Regions from separate parts of the Exiguobacterium sp. B2(2022) genome, predicted to be linked through region 2. Evidence: riboswitches for the same ligand, from Rfam matches in the RefSeq annotation. Region 2 holds a riboswitch; each other region holds the start of a gene.
What was found. Region 2 has a riboswitch for S-adenosylmethionine ahead of metK (methionine adenosyltransferase). Riboswitches for the same ligand answer to the same signal wherever they lie in the genome.
Positions count from the first base shown of each region.

Region 1 (5,055 bases), on a different contig from region 2:
ATGATGAACACACCACCGTAGAAGACCGCACGTGACGTCCCGAATACTCTGTCCGCAAGCCATCCCCCAATGACCCCTGACATATAAACGAGCGCACCATAGACGGACATGATGGACAGCGCGACATTACGGTCGAGCCCGAGTCCACCTTCAGAAACCTCATAGTACATATAGAATACGAGGATGGCCCGCATGCCATAGTACGAGAAACGTTCCCAAAACTCCGTGAAGAATAGGGTGAACAACCCTTTCGGTTGTCCGAAGAAGCCTTTTTGTGGAACACTGTCCACGATTGTCTGTTTATCGATCCTTTCCATGAAAGATCCCTCCTTAACCGTTTTATCATAAAAAGGATTATTATGATTGTAAAGTGAATTGAATGATAATTTCAAATTTTAATAAGAATGAAAAGAATGAAAAGACCACACTTTCTAAAAAACAGAGAGTGTGGTCAATGAGTGATTACGCGGATTTTTGCTTTGCTTCTGTCGCTTGAACGTGACGTCCGAGTTGCCAGTAAATAATACCTGACAGACAGCTCGCGCCGCCGATCAAAATCAGTGCGATATGCCCGGCACGATGATCGAAGAAGACGCTTGCGATAATCGGTGCCGTCACACCGCCGATCAGCCACTGGACACTCGCAGCCCCATTGTAGGCGCCGCGCATGTTCTCTGGCGCAATCAAGGCGATGAATGTCTGTTGGACAGGGGACATGATCATCTCGCCAAACGTGTAAAACGCGTAGACGGCGAGTAAAATCCCGACGAGTGGGAGATAAGGAACGTCGAGAGCGTACAATGCTCTCGGGACGATTGCAATCAAGACCATCCCAATCCCGAATACGGTAGCTCCAGCAAACATGACTTTCCCAAAAGGCTTATTCCCAAGCTTCGATGCAATCGGGAACTGGAAAAGAACGACGAGAATCCCGTTAAGTGCCAACAGGTAAGGGAATGGGTTTTGTTGATCCGTATACGTCGGGAGCGACTCTTTCAAAAAGAGCGGCAACATACTTTCGACGACCGAGAACCCCATTGATATGAATATACCCGCAAAGATAAAGATCAGAAACACGCGGTCGTTATAGAATACGCGCAACACTTCACGGTTGCTCGGGGTCTCATCTTCCGTGAACTCCGGCAACGACTCGTGAATAAATGCCCCAAGCACGAGGGCATATAATCCAAAGATGAAAGCAGCCGCAAAGAAAATGAGCTCCCTGTCGATAAACAGTACCGCACTCCCGAGAAGCGGTCCGAATGCGGCTCCGATGTTATGCCCCATTCGTAAGAGGCCGAACGCCTCGTTCATATGCTCGGGTTCCGTGACATCAGCGACCATTGCACTGGCAGCGGGGTGGAACAATGAATTGGTCAAGCCGAGCATGGCATTGAGTAAGAGCAACGGCCAAAACGAGTCGGCGAACGCAAAACCGATGAGGGCGAGCGCGTCACCAACGATGGCGATCATCATGATTGGTTTGCGTCCGTATAGATCAGCAAGCCGTCCCCCAATCATCGAGCCGAGGAGCGCCATGATTGGTCCCGTCGCCATGATGATTCCGACTTGAAGATAGCTGTCTAACTGGTCACTATAATAAAGGACTAAGAATGGGGCAATCATGAACATCATGATTCCCGTGATCGTTTCTCCTAAGAAACGTATCCAAATGTTGCGGTCGAGTTGCTTGAGTGATTGAAACATACAGGTCACCTGCTTTATTTAATTTTAGACACAAAAGGGACGTCATATGCATGAAGGCATACGACGTCCCACGTTGTTTATGCATGCCTAGTTAGGCAGGCGTCTTAGATATGAATCAATCGAAGAGGTGCCTGCCAATCAGTATGAACTTGAATGAATGGTTTCGAAGATACTACTGACATGGGAACCTCTCCTTTCTGTTAATTGTTGTTCTTCTCTTCAACTGTATGACACATTTCATCAATGTGTCAACAAATTATTGGGAGGATTTAGAGTAATTCATTTAAATTTTTTCGATTCAAACGATAATCAATCAGTCTAGACAAGACGACTTGAATCATCGCCGTGATCGGGACACTCACAAACATGCCGACGAGACCGAATAGACTTCCTCCGATGATAATCGATGTGATGACCCAAAACGGAGTGATTCCGACGCTGTCACCCAAAATCTTCGGCCCGAGCCATAACCCGTCAAATTGCTGCAACAAGAAGATGAACAAGAGCACCAATACGGCGGTGAACGGATCATAGAAGTAAGTGATGATAAACGCTGGGATCATCCCCAGTAGCGGACCGACGTATGGGATAAAATTGAGCACCCCGACGATGACACCAAGAAGTAACGCGTATGGCGCCCCGATGATTAAGAGTCCGATGACAGCGAGAACACCGATGATCAGACAATCGAGTGATTTACCGATGATGTATCGTTTAAAAATGTAGTCCATCTCCTGAAAGATATCGATTGTCGTCTTCGCAGTGCCCACTGGTAAGAGCGCGTAGAGAAGGCGTTTGAACATGCGAGCGAAGACTTCTTTGTCTTTTAACAGATAGATGGAGATGACAATCCCAATCAAGAAGTTGATCAATGTCATCGTGAAACTAGAGACATAACTGACAGAAGAGAGGACGGCCGTCTCGACCCATCCGGAATAACGATCCTCGAAGCGTGCAAAATCAATCGCCTGGGCGATCGTCGCATTATAGTCTTTCAAGTAATTGTTTACATCACCTAAGAACGCATCGATTTGACGGATGTAGACGGGTAACTCCTCGATGAGTGATGAAAGACTCGAGTAGATCCGCGGGAACAACGTGACGACGGAGATCGCTAAAATCCCGATAAACGTGATATAGACGATGAGCAGACCTTGATATCGCTTCAAATGGAACCGTTCTTCAATATAAGAGAGTACGGTGTTGAGTAACAAAGCGATGGCAATCCCCATGATGATCGGGGTCAGTAACTGAAACGTGTACTGCAAAACACGTGAGATGGTATCCGGTTCACTGATGACCCGCCATAAGACGAGTAAAATCAGACCGATCACACTGAGTTTCCAAATAAGTTGACGATTAAGCTCCAATGCTCTATCCCCTCATACAAATATAATTTTTCTACTCTTTTACTATGAATGTTTTTTGAAAAGGATTCAATAGATGTTCACTTTGAAAAAAATGTTTGACACCGTTGGAAATGTCTGGTTAACTTAGGGACATACAAAAATTACATAGCGAATAACACTTTCTATCAAGAGAAGCGGAGGGACTGGCCCGATGAAGCTTCAGCAACAGATTGCAAAATACTGTGCTAATTCCAGCAAGGTGACCTTGAGAGATGGGAAGGTGGTTGACTACATACGTCTGTATTGAGCACCCCTTTCCTCAGAAAGGGGTGTTTTTTCGTATCAGGAGGAAGAATCATGGCAGACAGACGTTCACAATTATTAAAATCTTTACCGACGCAACACTTCGTCGGATTAGCAGAAGAGGTCGCAGCGGTAGAGGCAAGCGGGAAGAGCGTCATCCGACTCGGGCAAGGGACACCCGATTTACCGACGCCCGCTCCAATCTGTGAGGCGCTCGAACGTGCCCTCACGGACCCGACCACACACCAATACGGTCCATTTCGAGGACAGACCCGATTGAAACAGGCGGTCGCATCATTTTACTCTCGTGAATATGGTGTCGAACTCGACCCGGAACGAGAAGTCGCCATCTTGATTGGTAGTAAATCAGGTTTGATCACACTCCCACAATGCCTTCTCGAACCAGGTGACGGGATTTTGCTCCCGAACCCGGGTTACCCGGATTACATCTCTGGAGCGAGGCTCGCAGGTGCGGAAATCATCGATTTGACGCTAAAAGAGGAACATGGCTTTCTTCCGAACTATTCAACACTCGATCCGTGCCATGCGAAACTCATGTATTTGAACTACCCGAGCAATCCGACTGGGGCTGTCGCAACACCAGCATTCTTTGAAGAGACCGTCGCGTTTGCGAAAAAGCATGATGTGATGGTCGTCCACGATTTCGCTTATGGAAGCATTGGGTTCGACGGTTATGTTCCACCGAGCTTCCTGCAGGCAGATGGTGCGAAAGATATTGGAATTGAAGTATACACGATGTCGAAGGCGTTCAATATGTCAGGGTGGCGTGTCGCGTTCGCGGTCGGAAATGCCGATATCATCGAAGCCATCAACACATATCAAGATCACGTCCACGTCTCTGTCTTCTCGGCCATTCAAGAGGCAGCGATCGTGGCATTAGAATCCCCGCGTGACTTACGTGACGACCTAGCCTCACTTTACGAAACAAGACGAAACCGATTGATTAATGGGTTACGCCGGGCGGGGTGGGAGATTGAGGCACCAAAGGGTTCGTTCTTTGTATGGGCGAAAGTACCTGAGGGGGATGCAAAATCGTTCTCGACAAAGTTACTCCACGAGGCGGGAGTCGCCGTCACACCAGGCTACTTCTTCGGAACAGAGGGAGAGCACCACATCCGTTTCGGTCTCGTATCGTCTGAACAGAAGATTGATGAAGCGGTAGAACGGATTGAGAGACTGTTTGCAGCCTATGAGGAGGTACATTTGTGATTCGTCAGGCCGTGCTCGAATATGACCATTCGCATAATGCGCTCGAGGACCTTCATACGTTGATTGGGAATCGGGAGGCACTCGTTTTGAGAGGATTGAACGGATACGGTGAAGCGGTTCGCGTGTTCCCTCGTCTAGCAGAAATTCCGAGTGTACGATTTTACGGTGAATGTTCAGACGAAGAAGTAAATCGTTTGAATGCCTATCGACCAGACGTATGGATTGCCGTCGGCGGAGGTAAATTGATTGATACGGCGAAGCGGATTGCATTCGCTCAGTCAGTCCCGCTCATTGTTGTCCCGACACTCGTATCAAACTGTGCAGCCTTCACACCACTGAGCGTCATCTACAGTGAGGAAGGGTCTTACATTCGCTATGACACGTTTCCGGTCGTCATCGAGCGCGTCATCGCAGATGAACGACTGTTACGTGATTCGCCTTATGACTATTTCAAGGCTGGCGTCAT
Region 1 covers NZ_JAPEHX010000009.1:3,334-8,388, forward strand. Annotated here, with positions in the region: partial or broken gene ON063_RS02875 (peptide MFS transporter) at 1-317, opposite strand, end outside; gene ON063_RS02880 (MDR family MFS transporter) at 463-1,707, opposite strand; gene ON063_RS02885 (AI-2E family transporter) at 1,977-3,077, opposite strand; SAM riboswitch class I at 3,236-3,335, shown strand; gene ON063_RS02890 (aminotransferase class I/II-fold pyridoxal phosphate-dependent enzyme) at 3,414-4,589, shown strand; gene ON063_RS02895 (iron-containing alcohol dehydrogenase) at 4,586-5,055, shown strand, end outside.
Region 1: another riboswitch for S-adenosylmethionine. It lies ahead of ON063_RS02890 (aminotransferase class I/II-fold pyridoxal phosphate-dependent enzyme); the one in region 2 lies ahead of metK (methionine adenosyltransferase).

Region 2 (5,055 bases):
AAGACACCATACGCATCGGCCGTCAAGAAGACGATCGTATTTGGATGACCGGCACGTGATGGGAGCATCGCGTTGTCGATGAATTCGATCGGATATGCTGCACGCGTATTTTCAGTCAAGGAGATGTTCTTGTAGTCCGGCGTACGATCTTCATTCAATACGACGTTTTCAATCAATGAACCGAAGCGGATCGCATCATAGATTTGCGGTTCGTTCTCACGCGACAAGTTGATCGTCTTCGCGTAGCAACCGCCTTCAATGTTGAAGACCCCATCCGGTGACCATCCATGCTCATCGTCTCCGATTAAGTGGCGCTGTGGATCAGCTGAAAGTGTCGTCTTCCCAGTTCCCGACAATCCGAAGAAGAGTGCCGTTTCATTTGCATCGTTAACGTTTGCCGAACAGTGCATCGATAAGACGTTTTGTTCAGGTAACAAGAAGTTCATGACGGAGAAGATTGATTTTTTAATTTCGCCACCGTACTCTGTTCCCCCGATCAGAATGGTGCGCTTGGCGAATGAAACGAGAATGAACGTCTCTGAGTTCGTGCCATCCACTGCAGGGTCGGCTTTATAACTCGGTGCATAAATTACAGTGAACGGGTCGAACGCACCTTTCGTTGGCCATTCGCGTAAAAACAGTTGTTTTGCGAATAGACTATGCCATGCATATTCTGTAATGGCACGGACCGGTAACGTATAGTGCTCATCGGCACCAGCAGACGCTTCGAGGTAATAAAGTTTGTCTTTCTTTTCTAAATGGTTGAGTACTTTGTCAAGAAGTGCTGAAAACTTCTCTTCCGCGATCGGTTGGTTCACTTTTCCCCAATCGACAAGGTTGTTGCTGACTTCATCTTGTACGACGAATTTGTCTTTCGGTGACCGTCCGGTAAAAGCACCCGTGCTGACAGATAAAGCCCCGTCTTTTGTCAGTACACCTTCACCATTTTGGATGGCTTCTTCCACCAGTTCTGGAACCGTCAAGTTCCGTTTCATGTCGGCACCATTAATTAATTCTTCGATTTTCAGGAGCGTTGTCGCCATCCTGAATCCCACCTTTCCCCTAAATAGATGTGGATGAAATCCGCATACTTCCGCGATTACGATTAATCAGTATGACATTTTTAATTATATGTGACACACTAATTAAACACAAGCGTATCCTTTCTTACAAAAACAGTTTATCACATTCTCTTATCACAAGGTGTTAAAAAACAGAAACGAAATAAAAAAATGTTTGTCGATTCACAAACAGAAATGTTTTGCAAGTCGGTGAAAAATTTTACGAATTCGTCTGATTCCCTTGACATAATCGAGCGTCATTTATATGATGGTTTTCGTAACGGATACTCTTATTCTGAGCGGTGGAGGGAACAAGGCCCTACGAAGCCCAGCAACCGTCCGACATGAAGTCTTATGCGGAAAAGGTGCTATCCTGAAGCGAAGCCATTAGCTTCGAACGATAAGAGGGTAAGGAAGAACGATTCAACCTTTCCCCATGTATGTCATCGGGGGAGGTTTTTTTCATTACCGTCCCAAAGCAACGCGTAAGGGGAACGAGTACCGTCCACATATCACCCTTATTATAGGAGGTTTTTTGAATGTCAAAATTGAACCGTCGACTTTTTACTTCAGAGTCGGTTACTGAAGGACATCCAGATAAAATTTGTGATCAGATTTCTGACTCGATTTTGGATGCCATTTTAGCGGAAGACCCGAATGCCCGTGTTGCGGCAGAAACGTCTGTCACAACAGGTCTTGTACTCGTAGCTGGTGAAATCACAACGTCAACTTACGTGGATATCCCGAAAGTTGTCCGTGAAACAGTCCGTGAAATCGGATACACACGTGCGAAATATGGTTTCGATGCGGAAACATGTGCCGTCTTGACGTCGATTGACGAGCAATCAGTAGACATTGCGCAAGGTGTCGACCAAGCTCTTGAAGCACGTGAAGGTCAGATGACTGAAGAGGAACTTGATGCAATCGGTGCAGGTGACCAAGGTCTCATGTTCGGATATGCGACAAACGAGACTCCAGAACTCATGCCGCTTCCAATCTCATTGGCGCACAAATTGTCACGTCGTCTTGCAGAAGTTCGTAAGAACGGTACGCTTGCTTACCTTCGTCCCGATGGAAAGACGCAAGTAACGGTTGAGTACGATGAGAACAACAATCCTGTTCGCATCGATACAATCGTCATCTCGACACAACACGCAGAAGAGATCACGCTCGAGCAAATTCAAGAAGACTTGAAAAAGTATGTCATCGAAGCAGTCATCCCGGCTGAACTCATCGATGCTGAAACAAAATACTTCATCAACCCGACTGGTCGCTTCGTAATCGGTGGACCACAAGGAGATGCAGGTCTTACAGGACGTAAAATCATCGTCGACACGTACGGTGGATACGCTCGTCACGGCGGTGGCGCATTCTCTGGTAAAGATCCTACAAAAGTTGACCGTTCAGCAGCATACGCAGCTCGTTATGTAGCGAAAAACATCGTTGCAGCAGGACTTGCGGATAAAGCAGAAGTTCAACTCGCTTACGCGATTGGGGTAGCACATCCAGTATCAATCGCTGTCGACACGTTCGGCACTGGTAAATTGAGCGAAACAGAGCTCGTTGAACTCGTTCGTGAGAACTTCGACCTCCGTCCAGCAGGCATCATCAAGATGCTTGACCTTCGCCGTCCAATCTACAAGCAAACAGCAGCTTACGGTCACTTCGGTCGTACAGATATCGAACTCCCATGGGAGCAAACAGATAAAGCAGCAGTTCTTGAAGAAGGCGCGAAGCGTTTCGCGTAATCAACAAAACGTTTTTTTAGGTTCAAGTCGTTGGTGGTGTCTGCTTATTGTCATTCGACGTCGATTCAGTCGAAGTGGTTTCTTGTCCAAGCGCCGTATCCTTCGCTTCGACGACTTTTTCACCAATGTCTTGTAAATCTGATTTGGCTTCTTGGGCCGTCTCGACGATTTTATTGACATCTTCTTTGACCGTATCGACTTCTCCGACGACTTTTTCATATACGTTTTGAACGTCTGTAGTCACTTCCTGAATCTTGCCAGAAGCGGTCTTCACTTGTTCAATGACTTGAGATGCCTTACCGGCTGGATCTTGTTTGACCTCATTCACGATGCCTCCGACCGAAGATTTTGCATTCGTAAGCGATTGTTTCGTCTGCTCTCGATTCGAGGAGCTAAGTAAGGCGAGGAGACCCCCGACGAGGGCACCGAGTAACATCCCGGTCACAACGCTGATCTTTGGTCCCCCAGCATCCAATTGATCAAATTGACGGTTCGGATTCTCTGTTTGTTCGACTTTCGGGTCATGCTCTAATTTTGGTTCCATGTTGTTCCACTCCTTCATGTGATTGGCATTGCTAGTGTTATACCCTAGTCGATTGCGGACATAACGTTTTCTTATGAATCGTCATGAAAAAGAAACGAATGGCAGGATAAAAACGTGACGATAGGGAATGATACAAATAGATTGGCCAAAAGGGGGAAGCTGTCATGAACATGAGGGAAGCAGTTCCAGAAGATGCAGCATTAATTCGAACGATTGCACTTGCGACGATTTCAGAGGATGATTTGAATCGTTTGAAAGCGATGGAGCGCGCTTATCGACAAGAAGAGATTGTTCGAGCGATCAGTTCGAGTGAAGAAGCACGAGAGCAATACTTTATCGTCGGCGAGTTCGAAGAAGATGTCATCGGATTCTGTCATGCCATCGATCGCGGTGACATGTGGGAGATGCTTCGTCTTTATCTTCACCCTGATTATCACCGGAACGGGTATGGGGCAGCCTTTTTAAACTATCTCCAATCGAAAAAAACACAACCGATGGAAGTGTACGTTGAAAATTCAAATGACCAAGCGATTGCGTTCCTTTTGCATCAATCGTTTAAAGAAGTGAATCGGGTCCAAGAAGAGGTATACGACCAGCCGATGGAACTCATTCATTTACGATATCATCCGAGCTAAGCCTCCAGACGGATTTTCTTCAAACATCAGTTGCGGCTGATGTTTTTTTGATACAATACACATAGTCTAAAAATGAGGTGACGGCAGCATGACATATGAAGAAGCACGAAAAGGGGTCATCGTCATCGTGTACCCGCTACAGTTCACGTCTCGGATCAGTGAGAACTTTATTCGCAGACTCCAGGACGAGTACGAGGTAATTGTCGTCCGTGACCAATCGGTCGGATTGACGGCAGATGATCATAAACAGCTCATCAAGCGAGCGTTGCGTGAGGCAGGGGAATACAAACTACCGATCCACGTCGTGGCATTCAGTCTCGGGGCACTTTTCACGAACCGACTCTTGCAAGAGTATGATGTGCCACTTGGGAGTTTGACGTACATCTCTCCTTTATTTGATTGGCATGCCACTCGTCAAATCGGTGGATTGAAACAAGTCGTCGCGAGTGCTGTCGACCGTTTCCGCCCAGACCTACCGCTCGGGATGATGACATTCACTGGTGGAGGCGAGGAATCGTCACGCTTCGGTGAGATCACGTATGCGCAATATCGTGAGATTGAAGAAGAAATCGTGGAACATCAAGAAGAGAAGAAGCACTTACCACGACTTCCGCTTGCTTGTTTCTATGCACCGGACGATCAATTTGCAGACGTGAAGTTGACGTTAAACGTCTGCCGGAAGATTGGTGGGGATCAAGTGTACATCCGTCGGTTGGAAGGATTCCCGCATTTTGGATATGAACGTTTGAACACCAAGTTTGCGGAGACATTGATGACGTTTTATGAATTGATTCAAGAATGACAGAAGGCGACTCGAATGAGCCGCCTTTTCTTATGCGCGTTTTTCAATCGCCACGATGAATGGGGGATGATTGATTTGGTTGATGAAACCGTAGCGGAGGACGCCGGCCTGTTTTTGATCGAGCGACTCCACGTAATGAAGCACTTCATCCCGTTCGACTTTTCCGCTCTCATGCCCGTGATAAATGACGATGACGATGACGCCACCGACGGTCATGACCTCTAATAATTGAGATAATGCGGCAATCGTCGTATTCCCATGTGTC
Region 2 covers NZ_JAPEHX010000025.1:537-5,591, reverse strand. Annotated here, with positions in the region: gene pckA (phosphoenolpyruvate carboxykinase (ATP)) at 1-1,043, opposite strand, end outside; SAM riboswitch class I at 1,349-1,468, shown strand; gene metK (methionine adenosyltransferase) at 1,601-2,809, shown strand; gene ON063_RS06665 (hypothetical protein) at 2,832-3,353, opposite strand; gene ON063_RS06660 (GNAT family N-acetyltransferase) at 3,518-3,988, shown strand; gene ON063_RS06655 (alpha/beta hydrolase) at 4,077-4,790, shown strand; gene ON063_RS06650 (class I SAM-dependent methyltransferase) at 4,821-5,055, opposite strand, start outside.

Region 3 (5,055 bases), on a different contig from region 2:
GATTTTTTTAGACATATGCGTTTCCTCCTACGTGTTCAACAATGACCGACTCGGTCGGTTCGAGCACACCTGTCTCTGTGATCAGACCGGTGATGAGTTCTGGTGGGGTCACATCAAACGCCGGATTGAAGACGGTGATGCCGACAAGTGCCGTCGGGTGTCCCCCGATATGTGTCACTTCATGCGCGTCCCGTTCTTCGATTTGAATCGTGTCGTCTGCTTCCAAATCAAACGTCGAATGCGGGGCTGCCACATAAAACGGGATGCCGTAATGCTTCGCCAAAATCGCGAGCTGGAGTGTCCCAATCTTGTTGGCCGTATGACCGGTACGAGTGATGCGATCCGCCCCGACGATGATGGCATCGATTTGTTTCGTCTGAATCGTCCATGCCGCCATATTATCCGTGATCAATGTGACGTCGATGTCTGCCCGGTCGAGCTCCCATACCGTCAACCGTGCCCCTTGAAGCAGTGGACGAGTTTCCGACGCGAACACACGAAACGGGATGCCCCGCTCTTTTCCGACATAGAACGGCGCGAGCGCGGTACCGTACCGTGACGTCGCAATGGCACCGGCGTTACAAATCGTCAACACGTTCCCCCCGGCAGGTAACACGGTCAACGCATGTTCACCAATCGTGCGATACGTGGCCACGTCTTGTTCATAGATTTCAATCGCACGCGCCTTGATGGCTTTTGCGATCTGCTCAAAGTCTTCCCCCACATTCAGTCGAAGGAGTGATTCGATGACGTGTTGTAAGTTGACCGCTGTTGGTCTTGTCGCAATCAACCGTTGGCCGACCTGGTCCAATTGGCGGTGAAAATATAAATTGTCCTGGAGACGTGATGCCTCTTTCGCAAGGACGAACGCCCCGAAGTAAGCGATGGCCGGCGCACCTCGGACTTGGAGCGACTTGATTGCCTGTTCGGCCTGTTCGAGCGTCAAAACTTCGACATAGCGCTCTTCTTGCGGCAACTGTGTCTGATCTAAAATCGTCAACACTTCCGTGTCGGCATCGAAATGTATGCTTTGCACACTCATACCCGCACCTCCGATAGAACCGGGATCAGCTGATCGATGGATTGAATCTGATGACGCTGTTTGATGAGACGCGTGCCAAGTTCTAGGGCGTGACGTTTCCGTTCGATCCGAAGGTTGTCTGGTAATGTTTCTAAGTCAGCAACGCCCGCTAGACCGACCGTCCGTCGAATCAATTCGCAGCCTGCGTAGCCGATCGCATCACTCAAAATCGATGGCAACAGTTCGTCCACGAATCCTACTGTGTTGAACGGTTCGACCGCCTGTGTGAAGCGTGTACGGAACGTTTTCTCGAACGTCTCCCAAACAGTGAGCACTTCTGTGAAGCGTTCGAACCGCTTCAACGGATGCGCATATGTCGAGAACACCAGATGGGCAATGATTTGACCGATGTCAAAACCGAATGGGCCGTAAAACGCAAACTCAGGATCGATGATTTTCGTTTCTTGACGCGTCGCAAAAATGCTTCCTGTATGTAAATCTCCATGTAGCAACGCTTCATGTTTTGTCACGAAGCCGACCTTCAATTTCGTCACTTCAATTTTCAAGGCGAGGTCTGACCACAGTTGTTCCACGTCCGGACGAAGGGTCGCTTCGATTTGATTCGATTCTGCATCACGATACGGGTCGGTGAAAATCAGCTTTTCCGTGATGTCGCATAGCTCTGGATTGTAATACTCTTTTTCGATTTGTTTCTTGGCGAGCGGTCCGTTCGCATAGTCAGACGTCGCAAACAACGTTTCACCGAGGAATGTACCGACGTGACGCGCCAAATTCGGATAGCTCTCTCCTTTTAGGAAGCCCGTCCGGACGATTTCAAACGCTGACAAATCTTCCAAAATCGTATAGGCAAGTTCACGATCGCTCCCGATTACATCCGGTACGAATTGCGGTACGACTCTTGAAAACTCACGGAGTGCCAGTTGTTCAATCCACGAACGGTCGAGCGTGAGTGGCCAGCTCTCTCCCACGACTTTTGCATACGGTAACGCCTGTTTCACGATCAATGACGTTTCTCCTTGACGAATGCGAAAGACGAGATTTAAATTTCCATCTCCGATTTCCTCACATTCTGCAATCCCCTCTTCTAGTAACCCCAACTGTCGAACGTGTTCGACGACACTTTGTTCTGTAAACGCCTCATAAGCCATGATGATTTTCCCCTTTCTTGAATCTATGCATGAAAAAAGCCCCTTTCTCCGCGAGAAAGAGGCACACCCAAATTGGTTGTTCCTCTCATCTTTCAGACATATGTCTGGTGGATGTAGCACCGTGCCAAATGGTCGGTTGCTGCGGCGTCTTAGGGCCAATTCCCTCTGCCAACTCGCGATAAGAGTAAATGATGTAATTGTGTTTGACGTGTTGAGACGAATATTACGGACTAGGCACGCTAGTTGTCAATCCTCTATTTTCGGTCGACTCCCTATTTTTGACACGCATATATAGAAACATTATTTTAAAACTTTTTTTCTCAAAAAAAGGAATTGACGAGTGAGCGATTCTATGTAAAAATTCAATTAAATTTCACAACTTCACAACTATTCTTATCAAGAGCAGACGGAGGGACAAGCCCGATGATGTCGCAGCAACCGACCAGAAATGGCACGGTGCTAATTCTTGCAGCTATCGCTGAGAGATAAGAGTTCATTGTTTTCGAATGACCTCTTGCCTTGGCATGAGGTCATTTTTTGTTTGACCTGAAAGGAGGAACTTATGGGAATCATCGCAACTTATGAAATCAAACATACCGATCACGTCGAACGCGTGGCTGAGAAAATCGCACATGAGCTGACCGTCGGAACATGGACCGAATTGAACCATCTCGAACAGCATCAACTACAGGCGTTCCGTGGCGAGGTCATCGATACCTCCCAACAGGAAACGACGAGTCGTTTCTCGATTCGTTACCCGCTACATAATGTGACGCCGGACTTCTCGTCCATTCTGACGACGACATTCGGAAAACTGTCGCTCGACCCAAACGTCCAATTTGTCGACCTATCGTTCCCGAATGAGCTCGCATCGGACTTTCCGGGTGCCGCATTCGGCGTCGAAGGTGTCCGCAACATCCTTCAAGTACACGACCGACCGCTCGCCATGAGCATCTTCAAAGGCGTCATCGGGCGTGACCTTGATTTTTTGGCGACACAACTTCGTGACCAGTTTGCAGGTGGCATCGATCTCGTGAAAGACGATGAGATTTTATATGACAACCCGCTCACCCCATCGATCGAACGGGCACGGGTCGGGGCATCGATCATTCAAGAACATCAAGAACTGACGGGTCGTTCCGTTCTATACGCCGTCACGTTGAGCGGACCCGTTTTCACCTTACGCGACCAGGCAAAACGTTTGATCGAGGCAGGCGCGACCGCACTGTTGTTCAATGTGTATACGTACGGGCTCGATGCGTTACGAGAGCTCGCCAAAGACCCTGAGATTCACGTCCCGATTTTGGCACATCCCGCTTTCGCGGGAGCGTTGACCGGATCGATTCGTCATTCCCTCCTTTTCGGGAAACTGATTCGACTCGCCGGGGCGGACTTGACGCTCTTCCCGTCGCCATATGGTTCACTCTCGACACCGAAAGACGAAACACAACAGATTCAAACGTATGCGACGGAATCCCATTGGACGAAACCGATTCTGACGGTCCCGTCTGCCGGGATTCACCCAAGACTCGTTCCGGATTTGATTCGTGACTTCGGAACGGATGTCGTCATCAATGCAGGCGGTGGGATTCATGGGCATCCCGACGGTGCGGTTGCCGGTGCGAGGGCATTCCGCCAAGCAATCGATCAGGCAATCGGTAAAACGAGCGAGACCGATGCGTTATCGACTGCGCTGAATGCGTGGGGTGCGCGATGAGTACGCACGTCATCTGTGATTTCGACGGAACCATCACGGAAGAAGATAACATCATCGCGTTGATGCGACGCTTCGCCCCACCTGAATGGGTCGAACTCAAAGATGGTGTTTTGAACCGAACGCTCTCCATTCGAGAAGGCGTCGGTCAGATGTTCAGCCTGCTCCCGAGTAACCAGCAAGAGCGGTATCGTGAGTTTCTTCAGTCGACCATCACGCTTCGAGCGGGGTTTGTCGAGTTTTTGCAAGAGACCCAGTCGCACGGCTTTCGGTTTGATGTCGTCAGTGGGGGCATGGACTTTTTCGTCCATCCGATTCTAGGAGGTCATGTCGCACCGGAACACATCTACTGCAATCACGTTGATTTTTCAGAAGCGACAGCGCGCGTTACATGGCCTCATTCATGTGATGCCCATTGTTCGAACGATTGCGGATGTTGCAAACCGACGATTGCCCGACAGATTGTCGCACCTACCGACACGTTGATTGTCATCGGGGACTCCGTCACCGATTTTGAAATCGCCAAACGTGCCGACGTCGTGTATGCGCGCGGTCAACTGATTTCGCTATGCGAGGCGGAAGGCCTCCACTATGTTCCGTTCGAGACATTCTATGACATTTCAGCTCACATGAAAGGAGTGAACGTATGACCGTAAAAGAACGATGGATTGAACTTGCCGACATTAAAGACGAGCTTGCCGCAAGGGACTGGTTCCCTGGGACGAGTGGCAACTTGGCGATTCGCGTATCGGACGACCCGTTGACGTTCCTCGTGACAGCAAGTGGTCGTGATAAACGGAAGCGTACGGATGAAGACTTCGTCCTCGTCGATGCGACCGGTCAATTGATTGGAGAGCAAACAGGCAAACCGTCCGCGGAGACGTTGCTACACGTCGAAATCTTTAACAAGACGAACGCAACCTGTTCCCTTCACGTGCACACGGTCGACAACAACGTCATCTCAGAGCTTTACGCGACGAACGGACATGTCACGTTCACGGGTCAAGAAATCATAAAGGCACTCGGCTATTGGGAGGAAACGGCAAGCGTCCAAATCCCCATCATCGAGAACCATGCGGATATCCCGACACTCGCCCGTGCATTTGCCCCACATGTCACAAGCGATGCCGGTGCCGTCCTCATCCGGAACC
Region 3 covers NZ_JAPEHX010000037.1:18,291-23,345, reverse strand. Annotated here, with positions in the region: gene ON063_RS08955 (sugar ABC transporter substrate-binding protein) at 1-15, opposite strand, end outside; gene mtnA (S-methyl-5-thioribose-1-phosphate isomerase) at 8-1,042, opposite strand; gene mtnK (S-methyl-5-thioribose kinase) at 1,039-2,190, opposite strand; SAM riboswitch class I at 2,273-2,375, opposite strand; SAM riboswitch class I at 2,581-2,682, shown strand; gene ON063_RS08940 (2,3-diketo-5-methylthiopentyl-1-phosphate enolase) at 2,753-3,907, shown strand; gene ON063_RS08935 (2-hydroxy-3-keto-5-methylthiopentenyl-1-phosphate phosphatase) at 3,904-4,554, shown strand; gene ON063_RS08930 (methylthioribulose 1-phosphate dehydratase) at 4,551-5,055, shown strand, end outside.
Region 3: another riboswitch for S-adenosylmethionine. It lies ahead of ON063_RS08940 (2,3-diketo-5-methylthiopentyl-1-phosphate enolase); the one in region 2 lies ahead of metK (methionine adenosyltransferase).

Region 4 (5,055 bases), on a different contig from region 2:
AGCAAGTGTGATGAGACCTTCTGATTGGAGCATCGTGAGGATACGTCCGTGGTCAGCAACCGATGAACTCATGATGATTTCCGCACCTTCAGGAAGTTCGTCGAGCGATTTGTAGTCTTGTGAGTAGACACCGATTGGCTCAATGTGAACGCCACCCGCAGATGCGAATTTATAGTCTTTGTTTTCAGCCATTTGTGATTTGAGGTATGGCTCATGTTGGAAGTAGTTCGCATCAAGCTCACCACTTGCGAGCGTCTTGTTCGGAAGCACGTAGTCTTGGAACTTCTTGATTTCGAGTTTGTAGCCCTTTGCTTCATATTCTTCTTGTACGTGCTCTAAAATCTCAGCGTGCGGTACGTTCGACGCACCGACAACCAATGTTTTTTCATCGCCAGAACCTGTTTCTGCCTCTTCCCCGCCGCAAGCCGCGAGAACTGTGAATGCTGATAAAGCTGTCAATCCGAGTACTGTTTTCCAAGTTTTCATTATGAATCCCTCCAAATGGTGTATGTGTAATTAAGCTGAACGTTTATCAATTTTTGTGACGAGTCGGTCACCGATGAACTGGATGACGAACACGATGATCAAGATGAGCACCGTCGCCACGAACGTGACGTCGTTTTGTGAGCGTTGGAACCCTTCCAAGAAGGCCAAGTTCCCGAGTCCGCCGCCTCCGACGACACCGGCCATCGCCGTATAACCGACGATTGCCACAATGGTCACCGTGAGTCCTGAAACGATTGCCGGAAGTGCTTCCGGAATCAACACTTTATAAATGATTTGCCATTTCGTCGCGCCCATCGATTCCGCTGCCTCGATGACACCGCGGTCGACTTCACGAAGGGCAAGTTCGACCATACGGGCGTAGAACGGTGCAGCTCCGATGATAAGTGCCGGAAGCGCCGCCGTCGAACCGAGCATCGTACCGAGCAGGAACAACGTGAACGGGATGAGTAAGATGATTAAGATGATGAACGGGATCGAACGGAACACGTTGACGATCGCGCTGACGAAGACGTAAATCGGACGATTCTTCAATAATAGCGATTCGTTTGTAATATAAAGAATCAAACCTAAAGCGAGTCCAATCACAAACGTCGCGACACCCGCGACGAGCGTCATGTATAACGTCTCCCATGTCTGTTCCATCATGATTTGCCAGTCTACGTTAGGAAACATCGCTTTCCACCTCCACTTCTACTGATTGCGAACGAATCGACGCGATGGCGCGTTCGATTTCTCGTGCTTCCCCAATCAATTGGATGAATAGCGTGCCGAGCGCACCGACTTGTGACTGAGTCACGTTCCCGCCGATGATGTTGAATCCGATGTCGTGCGTCTTAAGGACGTCAGACAAAATCGGCTGTTCTGCCGTTTCGTTCAAGAATTTCAATTTGACGATTTGCCCACTCGGATAGCGTGCTTTCAAATGTTCGAACGTGAGCGACAGATCGTCGACCGCCCCGATTTGCTTGACGAATTCTTTCGTGATCGGCTGCTCCGGATGTTGGAACACGTCAGAGACTTGACCTGTCTCAACGACTTTCCCTGCCTCCATCACGGCGACGCGATGACAAATCTTTTGGATGACGTGCATCTCATGTGTGATGAGGACGATTGTCAATCCGAGCTTCTTATTGATGCTGACGAGCAGTTCAAGAATCGAATCCGTCGTCTTCGGGTCGAGCGCGCTTGTCGCTTCGTCACAGAGGAGCACCTCTGGATTTGTAGCGAGCGCGCGGGCAATCCCGACTCGCTGTTTTTGACCGCCCGATAATTGTGACGGATAGCTGTCTTCGCGACCTGATAGTCCGACGAGCTCGACGAGTTCTTGAACCCGACGCTTCCGCTCACTTGCCGGAACCCCGATCAATTCGAGTGGGAAGCTGATGTTTTCTGCGACCGTGCGCGACCACAGAAGGTTAAAGTGCTGGAAGACCATCGAGACGTTCTTGCGAACCCCTCGTAATTCTTTCGGGCTGAGCTTCGTGAGCTCACTCCCGGCGACCTCGATTTCACCGCTAGACGGTGATTCGAGACGGTTGAGCAATCGGATGAGCGTCGACTTTCCCGCCCCCGAATATCCGATTATTCCAAAAATTTCACCGCGATCAATCGTTAGTGATACATCATCGACCGCCTGGACACGACCATTTTTCGTATCGAACCATTTGGCGACGTTTCGTAATTGAATCAATACATTTCCCTCCTGACAACAAAAAAAGCGCGCACGTTTGAGCAAACGTGCGCACTTTATCGTACGGACAACGATTGCTCTCATCTGTCAAGGTTTCTTGAGCAAACGTGCGCACTTTATCGTACGGACAACGATTGCTCTCATCTGTCAAGGTTTCTCACCTTGCTGGAATTAGCACCATTTCGGATTGCTCCGCGGTTGCTGGGCGTCATAGGGCCAGTCCCTCAGCCTCTCTTGATAAGAGTGTTGTGTATTCGATTAGCTTTATCATAGCGACAGCTTTTTCTGCTGTCAAATCATTTTTTCAAAAAAATCAAAAAAAGGTGCCGTCCGAGGACGACACAGAACGTAGCACCTTGAGTCACGGAAGGACAGCCCATAGATGAAAATCTTTTGCCCGTTCAAGATTTACATCCTTATATGGGGGAGATTCACCAATCATCACTCGATCTTGACTTGGACCGTGCGATTATACGGAACGTCTTTCTTCGCTTGATTTTTTTGGGGGACAATCGAAGGGAAGACTGACGTGTATTCGTATAAAGGTAGCAGCGGCTTCACCAAAACGTCTTGATGTCGGGAATATCGCGTCCTATTTTGTGTTCAAGTAAGATGTTGTAATGAATATACCATTCGTGAACTTTCTGTGTCAACTGATTATTTAAAATTTTCAGATTATTCTAATGTTCCTCTCTCACTTCACGAAAGAGAGGACGTGTTGAACGTTTTGAAAGGCGTAAAGACGATCCCGAACCTCGCCATTTTCAAGCTTTAACAGCGCTGGGACACTCATCACCTGATAAGCTTCAAGCTCGTTTGGGATATAGTTCGCATCGCGTTTTTCAATCTGAATTTCAGGGTCGACCGCCTCGACGACCGTCAACATTTTCTCCGCGACAGCGCATGTACCACACATCGGGGCGTATATATATAAGAATCCGTCTGTAATCATTTTTCTCACCTCTCCTGTCATTATAATGGTCGTTCGAGTCCCGTTCAAAAATCGTGCTCTCGTGAAATTTCAGAATTTTTCAATGATTCTCTTGACTCTTCTGTCGGATAGGAATAATATGGGTTCTAACTTTATCGCTTTTGTACATAACAGCAAAGAAGAAGGACAGGTGAATGAATGATGACGGAACAGGCAACAGGTACGACAAAGCAATTTACGATGAACGTCTTAAACGGTCTCAGTATGGCGATTCTGATCGCCCTCATCCCGAGCGCGCTGCTCGGTGAACTCACGAAAGCTATACTCCCTTATTTTCCGTCTCTTCAATTCATATTGGATGCGACGACGATTGCGATGCGACTCCTCCCGGCCATTATCGGTCTTGCCGTCGCGATGCAGTTCGGACGATCGATTTTAGAGGCTGGAACAATCGCCATCGCAACCTATGTCGGCAGTGGCGCCGTTCGAATTAACGAAGGTGCGTTCGTGATGGCCGAAATCGGTGACGTGATCACAGCCGGTGTGACCGCTGCGATCGCTACGATTCTTGTCATGAAGCTCGCTCCCCACTTGAAGACGTATACGGTCATCGTCATGCCGATGACAGTCATTGTCGTCGCAGGGGGCATCGGTGCCTTCTTATTGACGTATATCTCACAGATCACGACATACATCGGATACCTCATCATGACGATGACGGATCTTCAACCGGTTCTCATGGGCATCTTGATCGCGATGGCGTTCTCGCTCATCATCGTCTCGCCGATTTCGACTGTCGGAATCGCGACCGCGATTAGCCTATCAGGCGTTGCGGCCGGTGCGGCAAACCTCGGCGTCGTCGCCGCTGGATTCGGTCTCGCCATCGCAGGGTGGCAGGCGAACGCGACCGGGACATCGATCGCCCACTTCCTCGGGTCACCGAAGATTCAAATGGCGAACTTTGTCCGACGCCCGATTATGATGCTTCCGATTTTGGCGAATGCGGCCATCCTCGGTGCGCTCGCTGGTATATTAAGAATCGAGGGAACTCCAATCAGTGCAGGGTTTGGCGTATCTGGACTCATTGGACCGGTAAATGCGCTACATCTCATGCCGGGCGGATTCGCCTTGTTCAACGTGCTTCTTGTGATCGTCTTGTTCGGGCTTATTCCAGTCGGACTCGGGATTTTCTTCTATCGTGTGTTCGAACGGGCGACGCTCGTTAAATCGGATCATTACCGACTCGATTTCGAGTAAACATATAAAAAACCGGCTTCTCCAATCAGGAGAGGCCGGTTTTACTTATCCTTGAATCATCGCTTCATATTCTTCTGCAGACATGAGCTTGTCGAGGTCTGACTCTTCCGTCAACTCAACTTCGATCATCCATGCATTTTCAAACGGTGACTCGTTGACGAGTTCTGGAGAATCGGCAAGGTCCTCGTTTACTGCTGTGATGCGTCCTGATACTGGCGCATACAACTCAGAGACTGTCTTCACTGATTCGACTGAACCGAATGGCTCGTCGAGCAAAATCGTACCGTCAACTTCTGGGAGTTCCACAAACACGATATCCCCTAGTTCGCTTTGTGCGAAATCCGTGATGCCGATGCGGGCTTTTGTTCCGTTCACTTCTACCCACTCATGTTCTTTTGAATAACGTAAATTTGCTGGTACTTTGCTCATCCTAACTTCCCCCTCAAATAAATTAGACTCACATCTGTATTATAGCACTTAGCCCCAAACGTCCGTAAAGGACTTTTCTGAAAATCCGACCGTCGTTTTTTCACCATTTGTGACGATTGGACGCTTCAAAAGCATACCATTGCTTGATAATAGCTCGAGTTGTTCGTCTTCTGATAGATTAGGTAGCTTGTCTTTGATGCCTTCGTTTCGATAGACTTGCCCGCTCGTATTGAAGAATTTC
Region 4 covers NZ_JAPEHX010000011.1:18,133-23,187, forward strand. Annotated here, with positions in the region: gene ON063_RS03455 (MetQ/NlpA family ABC transporter substrate-binding protein) at 1-486, opposite strand, end outside; gene ON063_RS03460 (methionine ABC transporter permease) at 517-1,179, opposite strand; gene ON063_RS03465 (methionine ABC transporter ATP-binding protein) at 1,169-2,197, opposite strand; SAM riboswitch class I at 2,335-2,441, opposite strand; gene ON063_RS03470 (thioredoxin family protein) at 2,892-3,149, opposite strand; gene ON063_RS03475 (PTS transporter subunit IIC) at 3,330-4,385, shown strand; gene gcvH (glycine cleavage system protein GcvH) at 4,431-4,814, opposite strand; gene ON063_RS03485 (arsenate reductase family protein) at 4,863-5,055, opposite strand, start outside.
Region 4: another riboswitch for S-adenosylmethionine. It lies ahead of ON063_RS03465 (methionine ABC transporter ATP-binding protein); the one in region 2 lies ahead of metK (methionine adenosyltransferase).